2 linked regions of the Sediminicoccus rosea genome follow. The protein of the gene in region 1 interacts with the protein of each later gene in a pairwise test. Links are inferred from orthologs where the notes say so. Each region holds a gene or a part of one and is shown on either strand. Other genes may lie near its edges.

The links.
Region 2: the proteins of ssb (region 1) and R9Z33_RS24190 interact in binary tests that used the Escherichia coli proteins (3 or more experiments, as listed by UniProt). The link is inferred for Sediminicoccus rosea from one-to-one orthologs.

What each region holds. Positions count from the first base shown.
Region 1 is NZ_CP137852.1:4,038,247-4,047,970, forward strand. Bases 578-3,434 are described here. They hold ssb (single-stranded DNA-binding protein), read right to left. Parts: upstream 2,339-3,434; coding sequence 1,817-2,338; downstream 578-1,816. Other genes in these bases: gyrA (DNA gyrase subunit A), read right to left, coding at 578-1,648; uvrA (excinuclease ABC subunit UvrA), read left to right, coding at 2,485-3,434. In the rest of the region: more of gyrA, read right to left, coding at 1-577; more of uvrA, read left to right, coding at 3,435-5,412; R9Z33_RS19450 (hypothetical protein), read right to left, coding at 5,413-5,604; R9Z33_RS19455 (bifunctional acetate--CoA ligase family protein/GNAT family N-acetyltransferase), read right to left, coding at 5,695-8,262; R9Z33_RS19460 (Bug family tripartite tricarboxylate transporter substrate binding protein), read left to right, coding at 8,374-9,321; speB (agmatinase), read left to right, coding at 9,366-9,724. UniProt on the Escherichia coli protein: Plays an important role in DNA replication, recombination and repair. Binds to ssDNA and to an array of partner proteins to recruit them to their sites of action during DNA metabolism. Acts as a sliding platform that migrates on DNA via reptation.
Region 2 is NZ_CP137852.1:5,014,194-5,024,034, reverse strand. Bases 1-2,974 are described here. They hold R9Z33_RS24190 (primosomal protein N'), read right to left. Parts: upstream 2,609-2,974; coding sequence 392-2,608; downstream 1-391. Other genes in these bases: fsa (fructose-6-phosphate aldolase), read left to right, coding at 2,687-2,974; R9Z33_RS24195 (TonB-dependent receptor plug domain-containing protein), read left to right, coding at 1-382. Outside these bases: more of fsa, read left to right, coding at 2,975-3,340; R9Z33_RS24180 (hypothetical protein), read left to right, coding at 3,467-4,000; R9Z33_RS24175 (tyrosine recombinase XerC), read left to right, coding at 3,997-4,920; R9Z33_RS24170 (nuclear transport factor 2 family protein), read left to right, coding at 4,973-5,440; R9Z33_RS24165 (hypothetical protein), read left to right, coding at 5,437-5,964; R9Z33_RS24160 (Zn-dependent hydrolase), read right to left, coding at 5,974-7,209; R9Z33_RS24155 (aldolase), read left to right, coding at 7,335-8,126; R9Z33_RS24150 (mechanosensitive ion channel family protein), read right to left, coding at 8,202-9,815.

The sequences.
Region 1 (9,724 bases):
CCCCGCGATTCTGCGCTCGGAACACATCGAGCGGCGTGCGCTTCACATAGCCATCGCGCGTCAGCGTCACGATCATCGAGGCCGGCGCGATCAGGCTCTCATCGTCAATATCGGCCGCGTGCTCGACGATGCGGGTCAGGCGCGGCTGGTGCAGCGTGCCGCGGATCGCCAGCAGCTCGTCCGTCATGACCTCCATGCGGCGCGGCCGGCTGGAGAGGATCTCCAGCAGCTCGACGATGCGCGCCCCCACTTCCTTCAGCTCGGCATCGATCTTCTCGCGCTCGAGCCCGGTGAGGCGTTGCAGGCGCAGCTCCAGGATGCCGCGGGCCTGCGCCTCGGTCAGGCGCATGGTGCCGGCGGGCGAGAGCTCATTGCCCTCGTCCTGCACGAGCGCCACCAGCGGCGCCACATCGGCCGCCGGCCAGTCGCGCGCCATCAGCGCCACGCGGGCGGCGGCGGCGTCCGGGCTTTCGCGGATCAGGCGGATCACCTCGTCGATGTTCGCCACCGCGATGGCGAGGCCGATCAGGTTGTGCGCCCGCTCCCGCGCCTTCATCAGGCGATGGCGCGAGCGGCGGAGGATGACTTCCTCGCGGAAGGCGATGAAGGCCTGCAGCGCCTCGCGGATGCCCATCTGCTGCGGGCGGCCGCCATTCAGCGCCAGGAAATTCACCGGGAAGCTGATCTGCAGCGAGGTCATCCGGTAGAGCTGGTTCAGCACCACCTCCGCCACCGCCTCGCGCTTCAGCTCGATCACGATGCGCAGGCCCGAGCGATCGCTCTCGTCGCGGAGGTCGCTGATGCCCTCGATGAGCTTGGAGCGCACCAGCTCCGCGATGCGCTCGATCAGCACCGACTTGTTCACCTGGTACGGGATCTCGTTGACGATGATGGCCTGGCGGCCACCCTTCATGTCCTCGATCACGCAATCGGCGCGCAGCGGGATGGAGCCGCGCCCCGTCTCGAAGGCGGAGCGGATGCCCGAGCGGCCGAGGATCAGGCCCCCCGTCGGGAAATCCGGGCCGGGGATGATCTCCATCAGCTCGGCCAGCGTCGTCTCCGGCTCGGCGATCAGCTTGAGCGTCGCGTTGATCACCTCGGTCGGGTTGTGCGGCGGGATGTTCGTCGCCATGCCGACGGCAATGCCGCCCGCGCCATTCACCAGCAGGTTCGGGAAGGCGGCCGGCAGGACGCGCGGCTCCTCGGCGCTTTCATCGTAGTTCGGGATGAAATCGACCGTGTCCTCGTCAATGCCCTCCAGCAGGGCGGCGGCGGACTTCGCCAGGCGCACCTCGGTGTAGCGCATGGCCGCCGGCGGGTCGCCGTCCATCGAGCCGAAATTGCCCTGGCCATCCACCAGCGGCACCCGCATCGAGAAGCCCTGCGCCATGCGGACCATGGCGTCGTAGATCGCAGAGTCGCCATGCGGGTGATACTTGCCCATCACGTCGCCGACGACGCGGGCCGATTTGCGGTGCGGCTTGTCGGCCGTGTAGCCCGCCTCGTGCATGGCGTAGAGGATGCGCCGGTGCACCGGCTTCAGCCCGTCCCGCACATCGGGCAGCGCGCGGCTGACGATGACGGACATCGCGTAGTCGAGATAGGAGCGGCGCATCTCCTCTTCGAGGGCGATGGGGGCCACGTCCATGGGCTTGGGGATTTCGTCGCTCAAATGGCTGGTCCTGGTTGGTTGGACACCCAGGGGCTCTGCCCCTGGACCCCGGCAGGAAACTCAGTTTCCTGCACCTTCGACAGATGGTGGTGCAGGAGGCTCGCCTCCTGCTGGGGGTGCGGGGGGCAAAGCCCCTCGCAACGCTCAGAACGGAATATCGTCATCCATATCCGGCTTCTTCCCCGCATCCCAGCCGCCCGAGCGCGGCGCGCCGCCGCGGGCCGGGGCCGAGCTGCGCTCCCCACCACCCGAATACCCGCCGCCGCCGCTGCGGCCCGAATACCCGCCCTCCTCGGCCATCTCGCCGCCACCACCCGAGGAACGGCCGCCAACCAGCGCCAGCTCGCCGCGATACTGCCGCAGGACGATCTCGGTCGTGTACTTGTCCTGGCCCGAGGCGTCCTGCCACTTCCGGGTCTCCAGCTGGCCCTCGATGTAGACCTCGCTGCCCTTCTTCAGATAGCGCTCGGCGATCTCGCCGAGCTTCTCGTTGAAGATGGCGACGGCATGCCACTCGGTCCGCTCCTGCTGGTTGCCCTCGCGGTCCTTGTAGCGCTCGCTGGTCGCGATCCGCAGATTCACGACCTTGCCGCCATTCTGGAAGTTGCGCACCTCCGGGTCCTTGCCGAGGCGGCCCAGGATGATCACCTTGTTCACACCGGCCATGCGCTGCGACTCCTTGCAATTTGGTTCCGGAACCTAGCTTTTCCGGATTGGCCGGGCCAGCCCCGCGCCAAGGCTTGGCACCCGCCCCTATTCTGGTGCAAAAGCACCGTGAACACAATGCGAACATTCTGCCTGGAGTGCCCCCCATGCCGCGCGACGCGCATCCCCCTGCCCAGGCGCCCCTGTCTGAGAACAAGACCGACCTGATCCGCATCCGCGGCGCCCGGCAGCACAATCTGAAATCGGTGGATCTCGACCTGCCGCGCGGCAAGCTCGTGGTGCTGACCGGCCTTTCCGGCTCCGGCAAGTCATCCCTGGCCTTCGACACCATCTACGCCGAGGGCCAGCGCCGCTACGTCGAATCGCTCAGCGCCTATGCGCGGCAATTCCTCCAGCTCATGCAGAAGCCCGATGTGGACAGCATCGAGGGCCTCTCGCCCGCCATCTCCATCGAGCAGAAGACCACCAGCCACAACCCGCGCTCCACCGTCGGCACGGTGACCGAGATCCATGACTACATGCGCCTGCTCTGGGCGCGCGTCGGCGTGCCCTACAGCCCCGCCACCGGCCTGCCGATCGAGGCTCAGACCGTCTCGCAGATGGTGGACCGCGTGATGGCCATGCCCGAGGGCACGCGGCTGCTGATCCTGGCGCCCGTCATCCGCGGCAAGAAGGGCGAGTACCGGAAGGAGCTCGCCGAATACCAGCGTCGCGGCTTCGAGCGCGTAAAGATCAACGGCACCCTCACCTTGATCAGCGAGGCCCCCAAGCTCGACAAGAAGCTGAAGCACGACATCGAGGTGGTGGTGGACCGCGTTGTGGTGCGTGACGGCCTGGCCCAGCGCCTGGCCGACAGCTTCGAGACCGCCTTGGCCCTGGCCGACGGCATCGCCTATGCCGAGAATGCCGATGGCGGCGAGCGCACCGTGTTCAGCCAGAAATTCGCCTGCCCCGTCTCCGGCTTCTCCATCGAGGAGATCGAGCCCCGCCTCTTCAGCTTCAACTCCCCCCAGGGCGCCTGCCCCACCTGCGACGGCCTGGGCACCGAAAGCTTCTTCGACCCCGCTCTGGTCATCCCCAACCCGGCGCTGAGCCTGAAGGAGGGCGCCATCGTCCCCTGGGCCGGCAATGCCAGCAGCCCCTATTACGACCAGACGCTGGTGAGCCTCGCCAAGCATCTCAAGATCGGCATGGAGACCGCCTGGGAAGACCTCCCCGAGGCCGCGCAGCACGCCATCCTGCATGGCACGGGCGGCGAGGCGGTGACGCTGCGCTACAAGGACGGGCTGCGCGCCTATGAGGTGCAGAAGCCCTTCGAGGGCGTGATCCGGAATCTCGAGCGCCGCTTCCGCGAGAGCGACAACCCATGGGTGCGCGAGGACATGGCGCGCTATCAGGCGGACAAGCCCTGCCACGCCTGCGGTGGCCATCGCCTGAAGCCGCAATCCCTGGCCGTGAAGGTCGCGGGCTGCCACATCGGCGAGGCCTCGGCCCTCTCCATCCGCCGCGCGAAGGATTGGTTCGCGGGGGTGATGGAAACGCTCACGCCGCAGCGCCAGGACATCGCGCGGCGCATCCTGCGCGAGATCGAGGACCGGCTGCAGTTCCTGAACGATGTCGGCCTCGACTACCTCTCGCTCTCGCGCTCCTCGGCCACGCTATCCGGCGGCGAGAGCCAGCGCATCCGCCTCGCCTCGCAGATCGGCTCCGGCCTGACCGGCGTGCTCTATGTGCTGGATGAGCCCAGCATCGGCCTGCACCAGCGCGACAATGAGCGCCTGCTCGGCACGCTGCGTCGCCTGCGGGACCTCGGCAATTCCGTCATCGTCGTCGAGCATGACGAGGATGCGATCCGCACCGCCGACTACCTCGTGGATATCGGCCCGGGCGCCGGCAAGGCGGGCGGCACCATCGTCAGCCAGGGCACGCCGGAACAGGTGGCGGCCGACACGAACAGCCTGACCGGCGCCTATCTCGCCGGCCGCCGCGAGATCCCGATGCCGGCGCAGCGCCGCGCGATCGACAGGAAGCGCATGCTCCGCGTCGTCGGCGCCACCGGCAACAACCTGAAGGATGTGACAGCGGAGTTCCCGCTCGGCACCTTCACCGCCATCGCCGGCGTCTCCGGCGGCGGCAAATCGACGCTCGTGATCGAGACGCTGTTCAACGGCCTCAGCCGCAAGCTCATGGGCGCCTCCGTCGTGCCGGCCCCCCACCAGCGTATCGAGGGGATCGAGCTGATCGACAAGGTCATCGACATCGACCAGTCGCCCATCGGCCGCACGCCGCGCTCCAACCCCGCAACCTATACCGGCCTCTTCGCCCCGATCCGCGACTGGTTCGCCGAGCTGCCGGAAAGCCGCGGCCGCGGCTACAAGCCCGGCCGCTTCAGCTTCAACGTGAAGGGCGGCCGCTGCGAGGCGTGCCAGGGCGACGGCGTCATCAAGATCGAGATGCACTTCCTGCCCGACGTCTACGTCACCTGCGACACCTGCAAGGGCAAGCGCTACAACCGCGAGACGCTGGAAGTGAAGTTCCGCGGCAAGTCCATCGCCGATGTGCTGGACATGACGGTGACCGAGGGGCGCGAGTTCTTCGCCGCCGTGCCCAGCATCCACGAGAAGCTGCGCATGCTGGAGGAGGTGGGCCTCGGCTACATCCACCTCGGCCAGCAGGCGACGACGCTTTCGGGCGGCGAGGCGCAGCGCATCAAGCTCGCCAAGGAACTCAGCCGCCGCGCCACCGGCCGCACCCTCTACATCCTGGACGAGCCCACCACCGGCCTGCATTTCGAGGATGTCCGCAAGCTGCTCGATGTGCTGCACGCGCTGGTGAACACGGGCAACACGGTGGTGGTGATCGAGCACAACCTGGAGGTCATCAAGACCGCAGACTGGGTGCTCGACCTCGGGCCTGAGGGCGGCGAGGGCGGCGGGCGGATCGTCGCCTCCGGCACGCCGGAGGAGATCGCCGCCAATCCGGAGAGCCACACGGGCCGCTTCCTGCAGCCCATCCTCGCGCGGCATGCGCCCGTCGTCGTGCCGAAGGCCAGGCGCGGGCGCAAGCCCGGCTGATCAGTGCCAGCGGCGCGGCGGGCCGTAATGGTGCCCGTACCCGCCGCGATAGACCGGCTGCTGATACGCGTAGCCCCGGCCATACCCGCCGCCATGGTAGCGCGGATGCGGCGCGACGCAGGCCGCGAGGCCGATGAGGAGAGAAAGCACGCCCAGGGCGCGGGCGCTGCGCTGGAAGGAAAGCCTGGCCATGATGGCCTCCGGGAGCGACGGGGTTGCATCTGTCGCTGACCGCAGGAAAGCGCCGCCGCATGGCGGCAGCACGCCGAAATCAAGGCGGAATCACAGCGCCATCTTCGCCAGCATGATGTCGAAATCCTCAGGGCTGCGGCTGAGGATGAAGCCGAGCTTCCGGACGAAGGCCAGCATGGGCGCGTTGTCCGCCAGGACATGGCCCACGATCTCGGTCACACCCTCATGCCGCGCCCATTCGATGGCGCGCTCCATCAGATGCCGCGCGAGGCCGGTGCCCTTGGCCGCCGGGCTCACCACCACCGCGAATTCGGCACTGCTGCCCGTGCCTTCGCGGATGATGCGCGCCGTGCCGTAGTTCCGCCCGTCGCGCATCGCGATGAAGGCCATCTCCCGCCCGTAGTCGATCTGCGTGAGGCGGGCGAGCATGGCGGGCGGCAATTCCTTCATGCTGGAGAAGAAGCGGAAGCGCACATCCTCCGGCGGCAACTCCAGGAAGAAGGCGCCCTGCGCCGCCGCATCCTCGGGCCGGATGGGACGCACCTCGAAGACGCTGCCATCGCGGCCGGTGAAGGGCGCCACCCACTCCACCGGATAGGGCGGTATGGCGAAGAGTGCGCTCGCACCCTCGGGCCGCAGGCGCAGCGAGGCATCGGCCGCCACCACGCCCGAGGCATCGGCGAAGATCGGGTTGGCGCCAAGCGCCATGATCTCCGGGAAATCCACCTGGAGCTGGCTGATCCGCACCAGCGCATCCGCAATCGCCGGCTCGTTCACCGCGGGCCGGTCGCGGAAGCCCGGCAGCAGGCGCGAGAGCCGCGTGCGCGCGATCAGCCCATGCGCCAGCGGCAGGTTGAGCGGCGGCAGGTCCAGCGCCTCGTCGGCCGCGATGTCGGCCGTGGTGCCGCCCTGGCCGAAGCCGATCCAGGGGCCGAACATCGCGTCCTCGCCAATCCTCAGGCGCAGTTCCATGCCGCCGCGCCGCGCCATGGGCTGCACCAGGAAGCCGCTGAGCGTGGCCTCGGGCGCGCGGCGGCGCACCTCCTCCTCCATCTGCTCCCCGGCGGCGCGCACGCTGTCGAAGTTGCGCAGGTTCAGCACCACGCCGCCCACCTCGCTCTTGTGGCGCAGCAAGGCGCGGATCTTGAGCGCCACGGGCGGGCCGAGCGCCACCGCCGCCACCGCCGCCTCGGTCGGCGTCGCGGCGCGGCGCGGCGTGAGGGTGGGGATGCCATAGGCCGTGAGCACGGCCAGCGCCTCATCCTCGAAGAGGTCGCGCCGCCCCTCGGTGCGCGCGGTCGCGAAGATGGCGCGCACCGCCGCACGGTCGGGCGTGAACTCCAGCACGTCGGAGGCGGGGAGTTCCGCCGCCGTCGCGCGGTTGCGCCGCTCGGCGGCCAGGTGGGCCGCACCGCGCACCACCGCCTCGGGCGTGTGGAAGGCGGGCAGCCCGGCCCCCGCCAGTGCCGCGCGCTCGGCCCGCGCGCTCGCCTCGCCGGTCCAGCCCAGCAGGATGGGCGCGCCGCGATTGCCGCGCGCGGCAGCCGCGAAGGCCTCGATCGGCGCGGGCTCCTGCTCGGGCGCGTGCAGCGCGATCACCACATCCACCTCGCCCGCATGCGCCAGCAGCCGCGCCGCCTCGGCCAGGGCCGTGCCCGCCCGGCTGCCAAGCGAGAGCGGGTTGCGCGCTTCCCACCCCGCGGGGATCAGCGGCGCCAGCGCGGCCTCGGTCTCCGGGCTGAAGCGGGCGAGCCTGAGGCCCTGCGCCAGCGCCTCATCGGCCGCGAGGCGCGCGACGCCCAGGCCATTGGCGATGATGGCAATGCGGTCCCCCTGCCCGGCGCCGCCGCGCGGCTTGGTGCGGGCCAGCGTCTCCGCCGCCGCCAGCCATTCCTCGAAGCCCTGGGCGCGCAGCACGCCCGCGCGGCGCAGCACGGCCGCCATCACGCCATCGGCGATGCCGCTCGGGTCATCCATCCGCCCGCCCGCGCGCAGCGCCAGCACCGGACGCGTCCGCGCCACCGCGCGCGCCGCCGAGACGAAGAGCCGGCGCTGCTTGATGCGACGGATGTCCAGCATGACGCAGGCCGTTCCCGTGTCCCGCGCCAGCCAGTCGAGCCCCGCCGCGAAGCCCATGCCGTCATTGGAGCCGACGCCGATGATATGGCTGAAGCCCAGCCCCTCGGCCGTCGCCCAATCGATCACCGCGCGCGCGATGGCCGAGGATTGCGCAATGAGCGCGAGCCGCCCGGGCTGGATCGGCAGGTGCGAGAGCGTGGCGTTCAGCCCGATCCCGGGCAGCGCCAGGCCGAAGCTGCGCTCGCCCATCGCGTGCACGCCCGCCGCCGCGGCCCGCGCCGCAAGGCCGGGGGCGGCCGTCGGCACCACCACGGCGAAGCAGCCGCGTGCGGCAAAGCGCGCGAATTCCCTGGCCTGCGCCTCGGGCGGGACGCAGAGGATGGCGAGGTCGGGCGTGCCCTCCACCGCCGCGAAGCCATCGCCCATCAGGGTGCCCTGGAAGCCGCCCGCCGCGAGGTTGCGCGCCAGGATGGCGGTCTCAGGCAGATCGGGATCCGCCCGGAACCAGACCGAGCGCGGCTGGAAGAAGGCGGTCTCGCGCAGGCCCTTGCCGGGCCTGCCGGTGAGAAGGAGCGACATGGCGCGAGCATAGCAGCACGGCCGCGCGCACGGGGAGGTTCCCCCGCAAGCCTTGCCTGCTCTAGGCTCATGGCGGAGCCGCCCCGGAGAGGGCGGCCAAGAAGGGAAGAAATGACCATGCGAAGCCTCTTCGCGCGGCTGGCCGCGCTCGCCATCCTGGCCATGCCCGGCGCGGCATCGGCGCAGGCGCCCATCACCATCGTCGTGAACTTCGTCGCCGGCGGCCCGTCCGACCTGATGGGCCGCCTTCTGGCGCCCGAGCTTTCGGCGGCCCTCGGCACCCAGGTCGTCATCAAGAACAGCGTCGGCGCGGCGGGCGGCATCGGCGCGGCGGAGGTGGCACGCGCGCGGCCCGATGGGACGACGCTGCTGCTCTCGCCCATCGGCGCGATGGCGATCCAGCCGCATTTCCGCGCGGACCTTCCCTATCGCCCCACCGACTTCGCGCCGATCTGCCAGGTGGCCGACACGCCCGTGGTGGTGATGTCCGCCCCCGGCAGCCCGCTGCGCAGCCTGGCCGAAGTGATCTCCCGCGCGCGGGAGGCGAATGGCAGCTTCAATTTCGGCTCCACCGGCCCCGGCTCGCTGCCGCATATCGCGACCGTGGCGCTGGCGCGGGCCGCCGGCGTGCCGATGACGCACATCCCCTATCGCGGCAATGCCGAGGCGGTGACGGCGCTGCTGCGCGGCGATGTCAGCATCTTCGCCGACCAGCCGGGCACGCTGCGCGCTAACAATCTGCAGGCCGTGGCCCTGCTGGCCGAGCGCCGCACGCCGGAATTCCCGGACACGCCGACGGGCCGCGAGCAGGGGGTGGACCTCGTCTATTCCATCTGGTCCGGCCTCTTCGCGCCGGCCGGCACGCCGCCGGAATTCCTCGCCCGCGTCGAGGCCGCCTGCCAGCGCGCGCTGCGGGCGCCGGCCGTGGTGGAGGGCTTCCAGCGCCTCGCCACGCCCATCGTCTTCCGCAACCAGCGCGACTTCGCCGCCTTCTGGGCCGCCGAGCTCGAGAAGTTCCGCGGCATCGTCCAGGCGGCGGGGATTCGCCCCGGGGATTAACCAGGGTTAGGCTCCTTCTCCGTCCAGAGAAGGAGCTTGCCCCCATGTCCGATTGGCCCCGCCCCGTGGATGGCGTCACCGTCCCGCGCTTCGCCGGCCCCAGCACCTTCATGCGACTGCCGGTGCGCGAGGATGCGGCGGGCCTCGACATCGCACTGATCGGCATTCCCTTCGACGGCGGCACCACCAACCGCCCGGGCACGCGCCATGGTCCGCGCCAGCTGCGCGAGGCCTCTGGCCTCATGCGCCGCGTGCACCCCATCAGCCTGACCGAGCCCTACACCCTCTGCCGCGTGGCCGACCTCGGCGACCTGCCGACCAACCCGACCGACCTGATGCAGACGCTCGACCTCGTGACCGGGGCGGTGGCGAAGATCCGCAAGGCGGGCGCCTGGGCCCTGGC
Region 2 (9,841 bases), 980 kb from region 1 along the record:
GACCACCGACGTATCCTGGACCATCACCGATGCAACGGACGGCCAGACCGGCCAGCCCCTGCCGCGCCGGCCGGAGAGCATCGTCACCGTCTCCGCGCGGGTGGAGCCCTTGCCGGGCCTCGTCATCACGCCGCAGGTGCTGTTCACCGGCCGCTCGCCCGAGGGGCCCTTCGCCACCTACCTGGACTCCGGGGCGAGCGTGAACGCGATGCGCTACAACAAGTCCGGCACGCTGTTCAATCTGACGGCGACCTATCCGGTGTTGCCGCAGGTGAATGTCTATCTGGAGGGCCGCAACCTGACGGACAGCAAGTGGGAGCCGGTGAACGGCTTCCAGACGCCGGGGCGCAGCGTGATCATCGGATCGCGGTTTGTGTTTTGAGGGTTTGACCTAAAGAAACCCAACCGGGTCCACATCCACCTGGACCCGGACTTCGCGCGGGAGCTGAACCCGCGCGAGCCAATCCACCAGCACCGGCTGCACCTTCACGCCGCGCGCCGCCTTCAGCAGCAGGCGGTGGCGGTAGCGGCCGCGCAACAGCGCGAGCGGCGCGGGTGCGGGGCCCAGCACCTGCAAGCCATCGCCCACCGGCGCCGCCAGGCCCAATTCGCGCGCGCCACGCTCCGCTGCGCGCGCATCCTCCGAGCTGATGATGAGTGCGGCGAGCCGCCCATAAGGCGGCCAATGGCCGGGCTCGCGCTGCGCCGCCTCGGCCTTCAGGAAGCCCGGGAAGTCATCGCGGATCAGCGCTTGCATCACCGGATGCTCGGGCGAGAAGCTCTGCAGCATGACGCGCCCGGGCTTGTCCTCGCGCCCGGCACGCCCCGCCACCTGGTGCAGCAGCTGCATGGTGCGCTCGCCCGCACGCAGGTCGCCGCCGCCCAGGCCGAGATCGGCATCCACCACGCCGACCAGCGTGAGATGTGGGAAGTGCCATCCCTTGGCGACGATCTGCGTGCCGATGATGAGGTCCACCTCGCGATCCTCGATCTGCCGCGCGGCCTCGGCGGCGGCGGCGGGGCCGGGGATGGTATCGCTCGCCATCACCAGGCGTCGCGCTTCGGGGAAGAGCTCGGCCACCTCCTCCTGGATGCGCTCCACGCCGGGGCCGATGGGCACCAGCGAATGTTCCGCGCCGCATTCGGGGCAGGCGGCGGGTGTCGGCGCCGTATGGCCGCAATGGTGGCAGAGCAGGCGGCGCTGCGCGCGGTGCTCGACCAGCCAGGCGGTGCAGTTCGGGCATTGCATGCGGTGCCCGCAGGCGCGGCAGAGCGTCAGCGGCGCATAGCCGCGCCGGTTCAGGAAGAGCATCGCCTGCTCGCCCCGCGCCAGCGTCTCCGTCACCGCCGCCACCAGGGGTGGCGAGAGGAAGCGCCCGCGTTCGGGCGGGTGCTGGCGCAGGTCCACCGCGCTGACCTCGGCCATGGCCGCGCCGCCATGGCGCACCGGCAAGCCCAGCCGCCGGTAGCGCCCGGCCTCGGCATTGGCCACGCTCTCCAGGCTCGGCGTAGCGCTGACCAGCACGCAGGTGGCGGCTTCCAGCCGGGCGCGCACCACGGCCATGTCGCGCGCGTGGTAGATCACGCCCTCTTCCTGCTTGAAGGCGGTCTCGTGCTCCTCATCCACCACGATCAGGCCGAGATCGGGGAAGGGCAGGAACAGCGCCGAGCGCGCGCCGACCAGCACCGGCGCGTCCCCCTCCGCCACCGCCCGCCAGGTGACGCGCCGCGTGCGCGAGGAGAGTTCGGAATGCCAGAGCGCGGGGGGAGCGCCGAAGCGTCGCTCGAACCGCGCGAGCCATTGGGTGGAGAGCGCGATCTCGGGCAGCAGGACCAGCGCCTGGCGGCCCTGGCGCAGCGTCTCGGCGACCGCGTCCAGATAGACCTCCGTCTTGCCGGAGCCGGTGACGCCCTGCAGCAGCGTCACGCCGAAGCGGCGGGCGGCCACCGCCTCCCGCAGTGCCGCCGCCGCCTCTTCCTGCTCGGGCCGCAGCACGGGGGGCGCGAAATCAGGCCGGGGGCGTGGGAAGGCGGCCGCGCGGGGCATCAGGGCCGGCTCGATCAGCCCGACCGAGGCGAGGCCGCGCACCACGCCGAGCGAGACCCCGGCCAGCCGCGCGATCTCCGTCCCTGGCAGCGTCTCCTCGCCGAGCGCGGCCAGCGCGCGGGCGCGGTCGGGCGTGATGCGCGCCTCCGCTCCCCTCACGCGTCGCCAGCCGGAGGCCTGGGCCGGTGCCTCGAGCGCTGCGGGCGCGCTCATGGCCATGCGGAGCACGGCCCCAGGGGGTGAGAGGGTATAGGCGGCGATCCACTCCACCAATTGGCGCAGGGCGGGCCGCATGGGCGGTGCGGGCTTCACCGCGATCACCTCGCGCAGCCGCCGCTCGGCCACATGCGCCGCGTCGGGCGCCGCGTCCCAGATGACGCCAAGGCTCACACGGCCGCCCAGCGGCACCTCGACGAAGCTGCCTGGCCCCGCCACCAGCCCCGGCGGCAGGCGGTAGTCATAGGCGCCCTCCAGCGGCAGCGGCAGCAGGACGCTGACGCGCTGGCCTGCGCCCCCCGTGCCTTCCTCTCCCGTGTTGGCCTTTCGGGATGGTGTCGCCATGGGCTATTCCCTTCGCGACGGGGCGGCCGATGGTCAATCCCCCGCCTCCGATTCGCCGCCAGCCAGGATACCCCCAGCATGAAGTTCTTTGTGGACACCGCCGATGTCGCCGAAATCCGTTCCCTTGTGGGTACGGGCTTCCTGGACGGCGTCACCACCAATCCCAGCCTGATCGCCAAATCCGGCCGCAAGATGAGCGAGGTCATCGCCGAGATCTGCGCCCTGACCGACGGCCCCGTCTCGGCCGAGGTGACGGCGACGGACCATGAGACGATGCTGAAGGAAGGCCGCTACCTCCGCGGCATCGCGTCCAATGTCTGCGTGAAGGTGCCGCTGACCGAAGCCGGCCTGCGCACCTGCAAGGTGCTCTCGGAGGAGGGCACGCCGGTCAATGTCACGCTCTGCTTCTCCGCCAACCAGGCGCTGCTGGCGGCCAAGGCGGGGGCGACCTTCATCTCGCCCTTCGTCGGCCGGCTGGACGATATCGGCCAGGACGGCATGGGGCTGATCGCCGATGTGGTGCAGATCTACAAGAACTACGCCTTCAAGACGGAGGTGCTGGTCGCCTCGATCCGCCACCCGGTGCATGTGCTGCAATCGGCGAAGCTCGGCGCGCATGTCGGCACCATGCCGCCGGCGGTGATCCGCGGCCTGATGAAGCATCCGCTGACCGATCGCGGCCTGGAGGCGTTCCTGGCCGACTGGGCGAAGACGGGGCAATCTATTTTGTGATGCCCTCAGACGCCGGGCGGCGGCTCCGCCGCCTTGGCTTCGGATCGCTGAAGCGATCCGGCTCGGCTATTCGCCTCGCATTCTCGGAGGGTGCCTCTTGTTCTCTTCGTTGCGTTCGGTGTTGCCTTGAAGCCGCCTGACCCCGCCGCCGTGGAGGCCTTCCTCCTCGCCAACCCGGATTTCCTCGCCGAGCGGCCGCAGCTCTATGCCATTCTGACCCCACCCCGCCGTATCCATGGCGAGGTGGTGGCGGACCATATGGCGGCGATGATCCAGGCCGGGCGGCAGGAATGGCGGGGCTTGCTGGAAGCGGGCCGCACGCGCGGCGCCTTCGCGGCAAAGGTGGCCGAGGCGGTGCTGGCACTGCTCGCCAACCCCGATGCCGAGGATTGCCTGCGCCATGAATGGCCCGCCCGGCTCGGGATCGATTCCGCGCGCCTCGTCCCCCTCGTGCCCGGCCCGGCCTTGGTGCTGCGCGACGTGACGGTGGCGAGCGCCGCGCTGCATGGCGAAGCCGCCGCCCTGATCCGGCGCGAGGCGCTGCTGCGCGTCGGCGAAGCCACGCTGGCGCTGGGCGCGCGCGAGCCGGCGGACCTGCCGAACGAGCCGGAATCGCTGGCCTTCCTGGCCCGCGCCCTGGCCACCGCGCTGGCGCGATGACCGGGGATTCCGCCCGCGCCGAATTTCTCGCCTGGCTCGCCACCGAGCGCCGCGCCAGCCCGCATACGCTGGAAGCCTATGGGCGGGACGTTGCCGAATTCCTGGGTTTCCTGACGCAGCACCATGGCGCGGAACCCGACCTCGCCGCGCTCGGCGCCCTCACCCCCGCGGATCTGCGCGCCTTCCTCGCGCTGCGCGCCAAGGAGGGGGCGGGCAATGCCACGCGCGCGCGGCAATTGGCCGCCATCCGCAGCTTCCTGCGCTTCCTCGCGCGGCGGCATGGCATCGCGCCGCTCGCCATCGGGGCCATGCGCGGACCGAAGCGCGTGCAGCCCGTCCCCCGTGCGCTCAACCGCGCCGATGCGCGCGCCGCCGGCACCGAGATCGGCGATGTGCACCACCCCGAGCGGCCGGAGTTCCAGGCGGCGCGGGACGTGGCGCTGTTCACGCTGCTCTATGGCTGCGGGCTTCGCATCAGCGAGGCGCTCGGCCTCAATATCGCCGATGCGCCACTGCCGGGCAGCGATGCCGCGCTGCGCATCCTGGGCAAGGGCGGCAAGACGCGCCTCGTGCCCGTGCTGCCAGTGGTGCGCCAGGCCATGGCCGGATGGATGGCGCATCGCGGCGGCGCGCTGCCCGATGAGCCGCTGTTTCTCGGTGCGCGCGGCAAGCGGCTCGACCCCGCGGTCGCGCAACGCACGCTGCGCGACTACCGCCGCCTGGCCGGCCTGCCTGAGCACGCGACGCCGCATGCGCTGCGCCATTCCTTCGCCACCCACCTGCTGGCCGGCGGCGCCGATCTCCGCGCCATCCAGGAACTGCTCGGCCATGCCAGCCTCTCCACCACGCAGCGCTATGTCGCGGTGGATGCGGAAGGGCTGCTCGCCACCTGGCGCATGGCGCATCCGCGCAGCGATTGACCCGCGCCCCCGGTCGCGTTCAAACTTTGCATCGCACACCGAAGGCCTCCCCATGCATCGCCGCGCGCTTCTCGCCCTCGTCCTGGCTTTCCCGGCCTCCGTCGCACTGGCCCACCCGCATCACGACCTGACGGCGGAGCGCGCGGGCCATATCGAGCAGCAGGTCATGGCCTTCCGCGTCGGCCTGCAGGCGGCCGCGCGCGAGCGGAACGTGGTGAAGCTGCGCGACATGTTCGCGCCCTCCTTCACCCACACCCACACCACCGGGAAGATGGATGGCCGCGATGCGCGCCTCGTCGCCATCCTGGCGGGCGAGCCGGTGATCGAGCTGGCGAATGTCGAGGAGCTTTCGATCCGCGTGTTGAACGCCGATGCGGCGGTCATCGCCGGCCGCAGCCCGATCCGCAGCATCAGCGAGAACCGCGTGGTGCAGGTGCGCTGGCTGCAGGTGATGGCCCGGGTGGACGGTGCCTGGATGCTCGCCGCCAGCCAGGCGACGCGCGTGCCTGAAGGCGCGTGAGCACCGCCGTGCCTCCGGGGGGGCATCCCAAGGGCCTGAAGGCCCGCCTCCTCCATGAGCTGGAGGAATACGGGACGATCTTCGCCTATCTCTATGTCGCCTTCGCCACCGTCATCTTCTACCGGGATGCGGTGCTGCGGGCGGAGGGGATCGCCTTCGGCGCCTATGGCTTCGCCTTCTTCAAGGCGCTGGTGATGGCGAAGTTCATGGTGCTGGGCCACGCGGCGCGACTGGGCGAGCGGCTGCGCGGCCGGCGCCTCTTCATCAACGTGGTCTACCGCGCCTCGCTCTTCATGGCGCTGCTGGTCGCCTTCAGCATGATCGAGGAGGCCGTGGTCGGCCTGTTGCATGGCCGTGCCGCGGCGGACGCCATCCGCGACATGGCCGATGGATCGCTGCGGGAGAAATTCGCCTACGCGTTGCTGCTCTGGGTGATCCTGCTCCCCTATTTCGCCCTGCGCGTGCTGGGCGAGGTCCTGGGCAAGGGCGAGCTCAAGCGGATCTTCCTCAGCCGCGCGGCCTAGCCTTCCGCCTCAGCGGTTGGCGCGCGCCACCACCGCCTCGAACAGCACCTGGCAGCCGGCTTCGGCTTCCTCGGGCAGGATGCTTTCCGCCTCATTGTGGCTCAGGCCGTCCTTGCAGGGGGTGAAGATCATGGCGGTCGGCACGCGGCGCGCGACATAGACCGCGTCATGCGCCGCGCCCGAGGTGATCTCGCGTGCCGGATAGCCCAGCCGGGCCGCGGCCTGGCGCACCAGATCCACGCAGGCCGGGTCGAAGGGCTGGGCCGGCATGTCGAAGAGCTTGGTCACCTCCAGCCGGCAGCCGCTGCCGGCCACGGCGGCTTCCGCCGCCTGCGGGAATTCCGCCATCAGCCGCGCCAGCTCGGCATCATCAGGGTGGCGGAACTCGACGCTGAAGCGCACCTCGCCCGGCACCACGTTGCGGCTGTTGGGCAGGACCTGGAGCTGGCCCACCGTGCCGCGCCCCGCCTCGCCGCGCGCGCGCATCATCTCATCCACCAGGGCGATCACGCGCGCCGCGGCCACCAGCGCATCGCGCCGGGCGGAAGGCGGCGTGGTGCCGGCATGCGCGTCCTGGCCGGTGATCACGGCGTCATACCAGACCTGCGCCTGCGCGCCGGTGACGATGCCGATGGGCTTGCCCTCCTGCTCCAGGATGGGGCCCTGCTCGATATGCAGCTCGAAATAGGCGTCGGCCGGGAAGGGGGCGGCGGGGTGCGGGCCCTTGTAGCCGATGGAGTCCAGCGCCTGGCTGACATTCACGCCGTCCAGGTCGGTGAAGCCATAGGCCTCCTCCAGCCCGAATATGCCGGCCCAGACGCCACTGCCCATGAGTGAATGGCCGAAGCGGCTGCCTTCCTCATCCGTCCAGTTCACCAGCTCGATCGGCGCCTCGGTGGTGATGTTGAGGTCGTGCAGGGAGCGCATGACCTCGAGCCCGGCGATCACGCCCAGGGCGCCGTCGAACTTGCCGCCGGTCGGCTGGCTGTCGAGGTGGCTGCCCAGCAGCACCGGGAGGCGCTGGGGGTCGCGCCCCTCGCGGCGGGCGAACATGTTGCCCATGGCGTCCACGCGCATCGTCAGGCCAAGTTCTTCGCACCATTGGGTGAAGCGCTGGCGGCCGGCCTTGTCCACCTCGGTGAGGGTGAGGCGCTTCACGCCGCCCTTCGGCGTGGCGCCGATCTCGGCCATGGCCATGAGGGCGTCCCACAGGCGGGGACCGTTGATCTTCTGGTTCGTGCTCATGCCCACAGGTTATCCGCGCGCCGGACCCGCTGGAACCCGCCGCCCGGAACATGGCGGCAGCTTCACGCGCGAGGCGCGCCCGCCAACCCTTGATATGCGCGCGCGCTCCTGCAACTGATGGGGTCATGGCCCATGCACTCGACACCGCCCCCGCCTCGCCCGCGCTGCTGCGCAATTCCGACCTCGACCGCCCCGAGGTGCGCCAGGCGCGCATCGATCTCGCCGCATGCTTCCGCATGGCGGCGAAGCTCGGCTTGCAGGAGGGCATCTGCAACCACTTCTCGCTCGTCGTGCCCGGGCGTGACGATCTGATGCTGGTGAACCCCTATGGCTACGCCTTCGCGGAAGTCACGGCCTCCAGCCTCGTTATCTGCGACTTCGAGGGGCGGGTGGTGGCCGGCCAGGGCGTGCCGGAGGCGACGGCCTTCTACATCCACGCGCGCCTGCACCTGAAGCATCCGCGCGCCAAGGCGGCCTTCCACACCCACATGCCCAATGCGACCGCGCTCGCCATGCTGGAGGGGCCGCCCCTGGTCTGGGCCGGGCAGACGGCGCTCAAATTCTATGGCCGCACCCTGGTGGACGAGGACTACAACGGCCTCGCGCTGGATGAGCGCGAGGGCGACCGCATCGCGGCGGCGCTGGGCGATGCCGACATCGTCTTCATGAAGAACCACGGCGTCATGGTGGTGGGCCCGAGCGTGGCCGAGGCCTGGGACGACCTCTACTACCTGGAGCGCGCGGCCGAGGTGCAGCGCCTCGCTATGACGACGGGCCGTGTACTGAAGCCGGTGCCCGAGGCGGTGGCGCGCGCCACCTACGCCCAGATGCGCGAGGGCGATCGCGAAAGCGCGCGCCTGCACCTGGAGAGCATCAAGCGGCAGCTCATGAAGGAGCAGCCCGACTTCGCGGACTGATCTGCGCCCTCAGGCGCTGGGCGCCGCCTCCGGCGGCTTGGCCCCGCCGCGTGCGGAGGCCTCTTTGGTGCGCAGTTAGCCTGCGGGCGCCGGCGTGCCATCGCGCTGGGCATCCTCCACCGCGCGCAGCGCGTCGAGGATCAGCGCCTGCTGCGTGGCGAGGAAGCGCGCCTCATCCGCCGTCAGGATCTGCGCCGAGATCTGGATGGCGATGTTCGCCTTGCCGATCTCGGCCACGTGCACGCGCGGCCAGCCCGGCCCCTGCTCCACCAGCGGTTCGGCCGCCACGCGGCGCCGGATCTCCTCGACCAGCGCCGCGATCCGCGTGGCCGGCATCTCGCGCGGGACGGGCAGCGCATGCTGGAAGATCCAGCGGTCGCGCGCGGAGAGGTTGGTCACATGCACCTTCGCCAGGTCGGCATTGGGGATGCTGGTGAGCGAGCCATCCGGCGCACGGATCTGGCTGGAGCGCGGCCCGATCGAGACCACCACGCCGCGCGCCGTGCCGAAGGCGATCGTGTCGCCCACGCGGAAGGGGCGGTCGGCGAAGATCGAGATGCCGCCCAGCAGGTTCTCCACCGTGGCCTGGGCGGCGAGCGCCAGCGCCAGGCCGCCGATGCTGACGCCGGCCAGCAGGCCGAGCGCGGGCACGCCCGCCTCATTGGCGCCGAGCACGATGATCGTCGCCGCCGCGAGCAGCGAGCAGACTCGCGCCAGCAGCCGCAGCAGGTTCGCGTCATAGACGCGCGCGGGGAAGCTCGGCGCGGCGATGATCGCCTCCGCCACCAGCCAGCAGGCCGACCAGGCCGCCAGCGCCGCCGCGAGGTAGATGGCGAAATTGGTGACGAGCAGTCCCGTGTCGGACAGCCCGCCCACCAGCACGATGTTCCAGGTGATGAAGCGATAGGCGAGCTCGAGCAGCACCACGAAGACGAAGGCGACCGTGAGCATCCCCAGGTGCCGCCGCCACGCCACGGTGCCCTTGGTGACGCGCAGGACGACGCGCAGCCAGAGCAGCCCCAGCAGCACCGCCGTCAGCAGCACCAGGAAGGTCAACAGCACCTTCCAGGCGGGGGAGCCCAGCAGGTCCCAATGCAGGGGTCCGGGGAGGCTGGCAATCGGCAGCCCCGCCAGCAGGGGCCCGGCGAAGCTGCGCTGCGCCTCGGCCCAGTCGTCGATGGCGACCGGGCGGAGCGGCGGCAGGTTGGCGACGGCGGCACGGAATTCCGGCAGGCGGCCCATGGTCTCGCCTGAGAAGACCCAGCTCCGTGCGTTCGACCCCTCGGTGAGCCGGACCAGCCGGATTTCCGTGCCCGGGATCGCCCAGCGCGTCGACTGCGGGTCCACCGGCGGCGTGGCGGGGTCGAGCTCGGGTAGGCGGTTCAGGATGTCGGCCAGCAGGCCGAAGGACATGGCGCCGTGCTTGAGGCGCGTCACCGGCGGGGCGTCGCGCAGGTCGAACAGCTCGCGGCCCGCGCGGGAGAGGGCGGTGGTGAGCGCGACTTCCGAGGCCCGGCTGGGGGCCGCGCGATAGGCGAGGAACAGCGCCTCCACCCGCTTCACCTCGCCGCGGAAGGCGGCGACGGTGGCCTGGGGGCTGGAGGTGTCGAGCTCGGCCAGCAGCGCGGCGCCCGCGGGCAGGCTCGGCAGCAGCCAGGCGAGCAGCAGGAAGACCCACCTGTGCAGCATGTTCTTCTCCCTGGGCGGCTTCGTGG